DNA from 2 places in the Comamonas aquatilis genome. Region 1 is predicted to be linked to the other one. Evidence: predicted binding sites of a transcription regulator. Region 1 holds the regulator's gene; the other holds the start of a gene.

Evidence for each region. The regulator sigma-54, encoded in region 1, starts transcription at its own class of promoters, with help from an activator protein. The targets are predictions, from matches to a motif close to TGGCANGNAANCTGCTTT.
Region 2: a site for sigma-54 is predicted at 2,331-2,348, ahead of hmpA (NO-inducible flavohemoprotein). Genes of this name have one in related genera too.

What each region holds. Positions count from the first base shown of each region.
Region 1 is NZ_CBCSIW010000021.1:51,765-56,517, forward strand. It holds gene ACNAZA_RS18820 (sugar ABC transporter substrate-binding protein) at 1-671, opposite strand, end outside; gene ACNAZA_RS18825 (aspartyl/asparaginyl beta-hydroxylase domain-containing protein) at 1,044-1,967, shown strand; gene ACNAZA_RS18830 (RNA polymerase factor sigma-54) at 2,050-3,651, opposite strand; gene lptB (LPS export ABC transporter ATP-binding protein) at 3,749-4,525, opposite strand; gene lptA (lipopolysaccharide transport periplasmic protein LptA) at 4,522-4,753, opposite strand, start outside.
Region 2 is NZ_CBCSIW010000003.1:60,640-65,392, reverse strand. It holds gene ACNAZA_RS05370 (DUF445 domain-containing protein) at 1-669, opposite strand, end outside; gene ACNAZA_RS05365 (DUF3297 family protein) at 812-1,057, shown strand; gene hmpA (NO-inducible flavohemoprotein) at 1,114-2,292, opposite strand; gene norR (nitric oxide reductase transcriptional regulator NorR) at 2,442-4,034, shown strand; gene ACNAZA_RS05350 (FKBP-type peptidyl-prolyl cis-trans isomerase) at 4,066-4,476, opposite strand; gene ACNAZA_RS05345 (hypothetical protein) at 4,538-4,753, opposite strand, start outside.

The DNA.
Region 1 (4,753 bases):
TTCAGGTCTGGGTTTTCGCGCAGCATGCCGGCGGCCACCGTATTGCCCTTGTCGATCTCCCACTGGCCCGATTGCACGCCAACCACGTTCATCTTGGCTGCGGTCATCGCATCCTTGAAACCCGCCGTGCGCTGTTGCGCATTGGTGGTGGTGGACACGCCCTCGATGATGCCGACCTTGTCGCCCGCCTTGAGCTGCTTGGCCAGGTGTTCGCCCACCAGGCGAGCGCCCACACGGTTGTCGGGGCCGACGAAAGGAATGACCAGGCCTTTTTCCTTGAGGGCGGCGGCGTCCAGGCGGTTGTCGATATTGACCACGCGCACACCCTTGTCCACCGCCTGTTTGAGCACCGGCACCAGAGCCTTGGAGTCAGCCGGGGCAATCACCAGCGCATCCACCTTCTGGGCCACCATCTGCTCGACCATCTTGATCTGGGCGGCGGTGTCGGTTTCGTTCTTGATGCCGTTGCTCAGCAGCACGTACTCGCCTGCGTGGGCTTTCTGGTGCGCCTTGGCACCGTCTTCCATGGTGCGGAAGAACTCATTGGCCAGGGATTTCATGACCAAGGCCACCTTGGGCTTGTCCTGGGCTTGAGCTGCCGGAGCCCAGACGCCAGCCAGTGCCAAGGCTGTCAGACCGACCGAAACCACTGCGTGACGACGTTGCAACATACCGCTCTCCCGGGCCTCAGGCCCATCAATTTGGAAAAAAGGGCCGGATTATAGGTTTGTCATCGGTATTAACCCGAGCCCACGCAAATAGACCTCAAGCGCTCAATCCCTTAACCGAGTCCTTGTTTTATAGGCTCAGGCTTTGTGCATAGGGGTAGGAATAATCCCCTGCCTGTCTAGACGTCGATTTCTCCCGTCGACGAGCGGCCCGGCGGCACCAAGCCGGACCGATATTCAGTGGATCGGCATCAATATCGACTCAAGCCATTGAAGAGTAGGCGCCTGCAGCTATCAACTTTGAGAGCCCTCAAGAAAAACGCTGTTTGACCTGTGCCATGGCCTCGGCTGGAGCACCCCGGTAAAATTGCCGCCATGGCAAAAATCATCGTCCTGGCATTGGTAGTGCTGTTTTTCGGTTGCGGGCTGTACATGCACCTGCGCGGCAAGGTGCGTCACAAGGTGGTGAAGCAATTGTTTGATCATTCCACCTTCACCGCGCCCTTCAACGTCTTCATGCTGATGTTCAGCAAGGTGCCGCGCACACCCTATCTACCCACCAGCACCTTCCCCGAGCTGGCGCCGCTGCAAGCCAATTGGCGCGAAATCCGCGAAGAAGCTGTCAATCTGCAAAAAAACATGCAGATCAAGGCCGCCGCCAACAATGACGATGCAGGCTTCAACTCCTTCTTCAAGACCGGCTGGAAGCGCTTTTATCTGAAGTGGTATGGCGATGCCCACCCCTCGGCCATGGAGCTGTGCCCCAAGACCACGGCGCTGGTCAAATCCATTCCCAGCGTGAAGGCCGCCATGTTTGCCGAGCTGCCGCCCGGCGCCAAGCTCAATCTGCACCGCGACCCCTATGCGGGTTCGCTGCGCTACCACTTGGCCGTGCTGGCACCCAATGACGACCGCTGCATGATCGAAGTGGACGGCACACCCTACAGCTGGCGCGAGGGCGAAGGCGTGATCTTCGACGAGACCTATATGCACTGGGCAGAGAACCGCTCGGAAGGCAATCGCATCGTGTTGTTTTGCGATGTGGAGCGCCCCATGACCAACGGCTTTGCCCAGTGGCTCAATCACTGGCTGGGTAAGAACGTGGTGGCCGCCGCCAGCTCGCCCAACAACGAGGGCGATCCCCGCGGCATGATCAGCAAGCTGTTCAAGATTTCCTTCTACGCCGGCAAGTACCGCCGCGCCTTCCGCAGCTGGAACCCCACGTTCTACAAAGTGCTCAAATTCGGGCTGATGATTGGCGTGCTGGCTTTGTTCATCTGGTGGTTGATACCGAATTGATTGATACCCCCTGAGGCGCTTTGCGCACCAAATTAAAAAGCCGCTGAGCATGGCATCAGCGGCTTTTTTTGTTGGGCGTGGCTTACAGCGCCTTGCGCAGCGTGGTGGTCGGGATCTTCAGCTGCTCGCGGTACTTGGCCACGGTGCGGCGGGCGCATTCAATGCCTTGCTCCTTGAGCATATCGGCCAGCTTGGCGTCCGACAGCGGTTTTTTCGTGTCTTCCGCGTCCACAAACTGCTTGATCAACGCCCGCACGGCGGTGCTGGAGGCGCTGCCGCCGGTCTCGGTGCCCAGGCCCGAGCCGAAGAAGTACTTGAGCTCGAACGTGCCCTGGGGTGTGGCCATGTACTTGGCCGTGGTCACGCGGCTGATGGTGGATTCGTGCAGGCCCAGGGCATCGGCAATATCGCGCAGCACCAGCGGACGCATGGCCAGCTCGCCATGCACAAAGAAGTTTTTCTGCCGCTCCACAATCGCTTCCGACACCCGCAAGATGGTGTCAAAGCGCTGCTGGATGTTCTTGATGAACCAGCGCGCTTCCTGCAGCCGCTGCTGCAGTGCCGCATGGCCTTCGCTGTTCTTGTGGCGGCGCAGCACGCCGGCATAGATGTCATGCACCTTGAGCCGCGGCATGACTTCGGTGTTGAGGCGAACGGAAAACTCCATCCGGCCCGAGCCGACACGCACCGGGCGCACGATCACATCGGGCACCACGATATGGCGTTCCACATCCACGAAGCGGCGGCCGGGTCGCGGCTCCAGCCGCGCAATCAGGGCCAGGGCCTCGCGCAGAGCCTCCTCGCGCGCGCCGCATAGGCTGGAGAGCTTGCGCATATCGCGTCGTGCCAGCAAGTCCATGGGCTGGCAGCACATGGACAGGGCCAGCTGCAGCACATCCCAGTGCTTTGCTGTCGTGCCCTCATCTTCGGCCAGACGAATCAGATCGCGCAGCTGCAGCTGCAGGCATTCGGCCAGATCGCGTGCGCCCACGCCCACGGGCTCCAGGCTTTGCAGCAGCTTGAGCGCCATGGCAAAGCGCTGCTCCAGCTCTTCGCGCTCTTCTAGGTCGTCACAGGCCAGGCTATAGGCCAGATCTGCCAGCGGCTCTTCCAGATAACCGTCGTCGTTCAGCGATTCGATCAGAAAGCGCAGCGCTGCGCAGTCTTCGGCACTCAGACGCAAGCTGAGCGCCTGGCGGTGCAGAAAATCGCTCAGACTCTCATGCTCGCGTGCTAGGTCGATGGCGTCGGTTTCCTCGTCGCCATCGCTTTTGCGGCTGCCGGACGAGGAGGGGCCATCCCATTCGCTGCTGGATTCGCCACCCCACTCCCCGTCTTGTCCGTCGGCGCCGTCGCCGCTCCAGTCCAGCGTCTCGGGAGTTTCAGCGGTCGGCGCCTCAGCTATGGTTTCCGAAGCTGTTTGCGCTGATGAATATTCAGATTCAGATGAGTAGTTATCTGAAGTGCCCATGGATTCAGCGGTAGCCGCTTCCATAGCAGGAGCATCCATCGGCACATCGGCGGCGTCGTCGCCATCGCGCTCCAGAAACGGGTTGTCCACCAGCATCTGTTCAACTTCCTGCGCCAGCTCCAACGTGGACAGTTGCAGCAGCTGAATCGACTGCTGCAGCTGCGGCGTGAGCGAGAGATGCTGGGATACGCGTAAGGACAGGCCCGGCTTCATCAACTGAACATCCTTGATGTGCAAGCGCCCCCGGCATGTCCCCGATGCAGGGACAGCAGCCACAGAAAACGGGGGAGCGCGGAGGTCAACTCACGCATCACATGCGGAAGTGTTCGCCCAGGTAGACGCGGCGCACATCGGCGTTGTCCACAATCTGCTCTGGCGTACCTTCGGCCAGCACATGGCCGTCGCTGATGATGAAGGCGTGGTCACAGATACCCAGGGTTTCGCGCACGTTGTGGTCGGTAATCAGCACGCCAATGCCGCGCTCTTTCAAGAAACCGATGATGCGCTGGATTTCGATCACCGCGATGGGGTCGATACCGGCAAACGGCTCATCGAGCAAAATGAAGCGCGGCTGCGTGGCCAGGGCGCGGGCGATTTCCACCCGGCGGCGTTCGCCCCCGGACAGGGCCAGCGCAGGAGACTGGCGCAGATGCTCCACGCGCAATTCCTTGAGCAGATTGTTCAGCCGCTTGTCTATCTCTTCCTTGGAGAGCAGCTTGCCTTGCTCGTCCTTTTGCAGCTCCAGCACGGCGCGGACGTTTTCTTCCACGCTGAGCTTGCGGAAAATCGAGGCTTCCTGCGGCAGATAGGACAGTCCCAGGCGCGAGCGCTGGTGAATCGGCATATTGCCCACGGAATGACCGTCGATGAAGATCTCGCCGCCATCACTGCGCACCAGACCCACGATCATGTAAAACGAGGTGGTCTTGCCCGCGCCGTTGGGGCCCAACAGGCCGACGACTTCGCCTTTTTGCACGGACAGAGACACGTCCTTGACCACCTTGCGGCTGCCATAGGACTTGGCCAGATGCCTGGCCTCCAGGCGGCTGTCCGCTTCGCCGCTGCGCAGGGTGCTGTCACGACTCATTTCTTGTCACCTGCCTTGTCGCTGGCTTTCTCACCGCCCAGCGTCATGCTCTGGCGCAAGGGCTCGGCCTTGGGCTGGGCCGGCTTGGGCTGGGCACCGGGCGTGCCGTCCTTGGGCGCCATGATGGCGCGCACCCGACCGCCCTGGCCCACGGAGGAGCTGGGCAGGCCGCCGCTGGTCTTTTGACCATCGACGGTATAGACGTCGGTGATGTTGTTGTAGACGATG
Region 2 (4,753 bases), on a different contig from region 1:
CTTGAGCCAGGAGACTATGGTGTGCGCAATCAGCACATGGGTCTGCTCGGTGCGCAGCACACTGCTCAGGCGGGCCAGCACATCGTCGAGCACGGCCTGATGGCGCCCGCCCTGGGTCAGACCCGTGAGCAGCGAAGCCGCCGTACCCGAGAGATTGAGCTGGGACAGCACCGCCTTGAGAGAGTGGCTGAGAAACTTCTCCACCTGCTTGTCCTGCACCATCTCCAGAGCGGCCAGCGCCATGCGCGCCACCTGTTTGCCCAGCAGCTGACTGTTGGCGGGCGTGGTCAGCCAGTCGCTCAGGGCTTGTGCAGGGTTGTTGCGCTCGATCAGCGCCATCAGCGAGGGAGCATCGAGAAACTTGTCGCGCACGAAGACGGCCAGGTTCTCGCCGATGCGATCCTTGTTGCGCGGAATGATGGCCGTGTGGCGCCCCACCAGGGGCAGCGGTATGGGGCGAAACAGCGCCGTCACAGCAAACCAGTCGGCCAGCGCCCCCACCATGGCGGCCTCGCAAATCGCGCGCAGACAGACCAGCCACAAGGGGACGATCTCCCAGCGTGCACCCGCCACTGCCGTGGCAATGAATCCGGCGGTCACCAGCAGCAAAAGCACCAGAGGCAGGCGCTTGGCCTGCTGCAATGTCAGGCGTTGTTCGGATGTGAGCATGGGCCAAGCATAGGGCAGGCCCAGGGCTGCGCCAAGGCGCAACGGACCCTAAGCCTCTCATCCGGCATTGATGCGGCCCCTGGCAGGCCTTTGCGATTGCGCAGACAATGCCGGTTTTGAGTCTTTTGCAACCCAGAACACCATGACCGACGCCATCCGCCCCGAACTGCCAGACCACCTGTCCATCGACCCCCGCAGCCCCCACCATGTGGCCGCCGTGTTCGAGCACGACATCGGCATCCGCTTCAACGGCAAGGACCGCTTTGACGTGGAGGAATACTGCGTCAGCGAAGGCTGGGTGAAGGTACCAGCCGGCAAGACCCTGGACCGCAAGGGCAAGCCCCTGCTGATCAAGATCAAGGGCACGGTGGAAGCCTACTACCGCTAAAAAACAGCTTGAAGCGCTTGATGAACATGCGCTTCAAGCTATTGATCCGATAGCAATCAGGCCAGCGCTTCGGCGGGGCCGAAGAACTCGTAATGCACCTGCGCCTCGGGCACACCCAGCTCGCGCAGGGATTGCTTGACCGAGCGCATGAAAGCCTTGGGGCCCAGGAAGTACACATCGGCATCGCGCGACTCCGGCAGCCACTGGCCCAGTTGCGCGGCACTCAGATGGCCTTGGGCATCCACACCGTCATCGGCCTGCACCGTCTCATAGCAGTAGTGGCGCGTCAGCTGCGCATGCTCGGCGGCCAGCGTATCGATGGCATCACGGAAAGCATGAACCTTGCGCTCGCGTGCGCAGTGGATGAAGGTGATGGAACGGCCAGTGGGCAGCGCAGCCTGCAACATGGGCAAGGTGGGCGTGATGCCCACGCCGCCACTGATCAGCACCAACGGCTTCTCGCCATCCTTCAGCGTGAAATGGCCTGAGGGTGCGAACAGCTGCAGCACATCGCCCACCTTCACGGCATCGTGCAGGTAGCTGGAAACCTTGCCACCCTCTTCGCGCTTGACGCTGATGCGATAGCTCTTTCCATTGCTGGCCGCAGACAGCGAGTAGTTGCGGCGCTGCTCCACGCCATCGATCACCAGGCGCATGCCTATGTACTGACCGGGTTGATGCGCCATGACGGCGCCGCCATCCACAGGCTCCAGATAGAAGGAGCTGATCTCGGCGCTTTCCGCCACCTTGTGGCTGAGCTTGAAATCGCGCGCACCGCGCCAGCCGCCGGGCGCGGCTGCGGTTTGCTCGTACACGCTGCGCTCGGCTCCGATCAGGATATCGGCCAGCTGCTGATAGGCAGCGCCCCAGGCTGCCAGCACTTCGTCGGTGGCGATTTCGGCACCCAGCACTTCGCGGATGGCACGCAGCAGGCAGGCACCGACCACCGGGTAGTGCTCGGCCTGCACCTGCAGCGCTACGTGCTTGTTGATGATTTGCGCCGGCAGATTGCCCAGACCTTCCAGGCGATCGATATTCTTGGCATACATGAGCACGCTATGGGCCAGCGCGCGCGGCTGGGAGCCGCTTTGCTGATGGGCCTGATTGAACAGCGGACGCACCTCGGGGTGACCGGCCAGCATGATTTGATAGAAATGCGTGGTCAAAGCCTCGCCGCCGGTTTCCAGCAGCGGCACGGTGGAACGAACAATTTCACGTTGGCGATCGGTCAGCATAGAGGTTTCCTTGTTTCTCATGGAGGTTTGACCCCATATCTGCAAAGACCATGCCAGCTAACGCAAGCTGAAAAAACAAGGACTTGCAGCAAGTAGTGTCAAATTGACTCTACAAGAAAGCAGTCTTACTGACTGCATACAATGTCGATATGACCGCAACCAAGATACTTCACGCCGTCATCCCGCTGGTGGCCGATCTGGCACAGGACCTGCCCGAGCGCGAGCGCCTGCGCCGCCTGCTTGCCGCCCTGCGCACCTTGCTGCCGGCCGATGCCGTGGCCCTGCTGCGCCTGGAAGGCGAATGGCTGCGCCCGGTGGCCATAGACGGCCTGGTGCCCGATGCGCTGGGCAGGCGCTTCAGACTGGCCGAACATCCCCGGCTGGCCCAGTTGTTGGCGGCGGGCCAGGCCATGCGCTTTGAACCCGACAGCTCTCTGCCAGACCCTTATGACGGCTTGATCGCCCATCACGGCCCGCTGGACGTGCACGACTGCATGGGCTGCGTGCTGCAAACCGGCGGCCTGAGCTGGGGTCTGCTGACGCTGGATGCACTGGAGCCCGGCCGCTTTGCTGATGCCGCCGCGCTGGACATGCTGCAGGCCTTCAGCAACCTGGCCGCAGCCACCGTGGCCACCGCCGAGCGCGTGCAGCAACTCACCCAGATGGCGCGCGAGGGCGCTCATCCCACTCTTACCGAATCGAACCGCTCCGAGCCCGAGATGCTGGGCCACAGCCCCGCCATGCGCCAGCTCAAAAAAGACATAGGCTTGGTGGCTGCCAGCGATCTGAGCGTGCTCATTACCGGCGAAACCGGCACCGGCAAGGAGCTGGTGGCACAGGCTGTGCATGCCCAGTCCGCCCGCGCAGACAAGCCCCTGGTCAGCATCAATTGCGCGGCCCTGCCGGACAATCTGGTGGAAAGCGAGCTTTTCGGCCATGTACGCGGCGCTTTCACCGGCGCGCAAAGCGAGCGGCGCGGCAAGTTCGAGCAGGCCGATCAGGGCACGCTGTTTCTCGATGAAGTGGGGGAGCTCTCCTTGCCCGTGCAAGCCAAGTTGCTGCGCGTGCTGCAAAGCGGGCAGCTGCAGCGACTGGGATCCGACCGCGAGCACCATGTGGATGTGCGCGTGGTGGCCGCCACCAACCGCGATCTGGCCGAAGAAGTGCGGGCCGGGCGCATGCGGGCCGACTTCTATCACCGGCTCAACGTCTATCCGCTGCAGGTGCCGGCGCTGCGCGAGCGCGATAGCGATGTGCTGCTACTGGCCGGATATTTTCTGGAAGAGAACCGCTCCCGCCTGGGCCTGGGCGGCTTGCGCCTGGATGCGCAAGCACAGTCGGCCCTGCTGCTACAGCCTTGGCCGGGCAATGTGCGCGAACTGGAGCATCTGATCAGCCGCGCCGTGCTCAAGGCCCTGAGCCGTCAGACCACGGCGGCAAGCAGCGACAGCCAGGCAAAGCGGCCGCGCATGGTCAGCATAGGGGTACAGGATTTATGGGAAGAATCGCCGGCCTCCGGGCCTGCGCCAGCGTCCTCTTCGGCCGTACCCAAAGAGCTGCCCGTGCCCGAGGCAGCTGACGATACCGGTCTGCGCGAGAGGCTGCAGAGCTATGAGCGCCAACTGGTAGCCGATGCGCTGACCCGCCACCAGGGCAGCTGGGCCGCCGCAGCGCGCGAGCTGCAGATGGACAGGGCCAATCTGCAGCGCACTGCCAAGCGGCTGGGCATTGAACGCTCCTGAATCAAGAGCATTCAGCCTTTATCAAGTTCTTTTAGCGCCCCTTGACGGCCAGCAGCTCCACATCAAACTTCAGCGTGGCATTGGGCGGAATCGGACCGGTCCCACGGCTGCCATAGGCAATGCTGGCCGGGCAGGTCAGCGTGGCCTTGCCACCGACCTTCATCTTCTGCACGCCTTCGGTCCAGCAGGGAATCACGCCGTTGAGCGGAAAATCGATGGGCTGCTTGCGTGCATAGGAGCTGTCGAATTCCTTGCCCGTCTCGGGAAAATAGCCGCGGTAATGCACCGTGACTTTGTCCGAGGCCTTGGGGCTGGCACCCGTGCCTTCGGTCACGCTCTGGTAGATCAGGCCGCTGGCCGTGGTCACGGGTTCGGCGGCTTGCGCTGCCAAGCCGAAAGCCAGTGCGGATGCGGCCACCAGGGCCTGTGCAATCGTGTTCATTTGCTGATTCGCTTTTCTTCAAACAAAGCGCCATACGCGATGACGCAAATACCGGTGGAAATTAACGCGCCGTCGTATCGCCACGCGATGGACGGCCCGTCCAGGGCCAGCTGTCACCCACCACATTGCTGGCCTGGCCCTTGAGACTGCCATCACTTTGCAGCGTACCCATGTAAACGGCGTAACTGTCGTTAAAGCGCAGGATGAGGTACTTGCCCTTGGCCTCCCAGCGATCGTTGTCGTGGGTTCGGTCATTGGGATCGGTATTGATCATGCG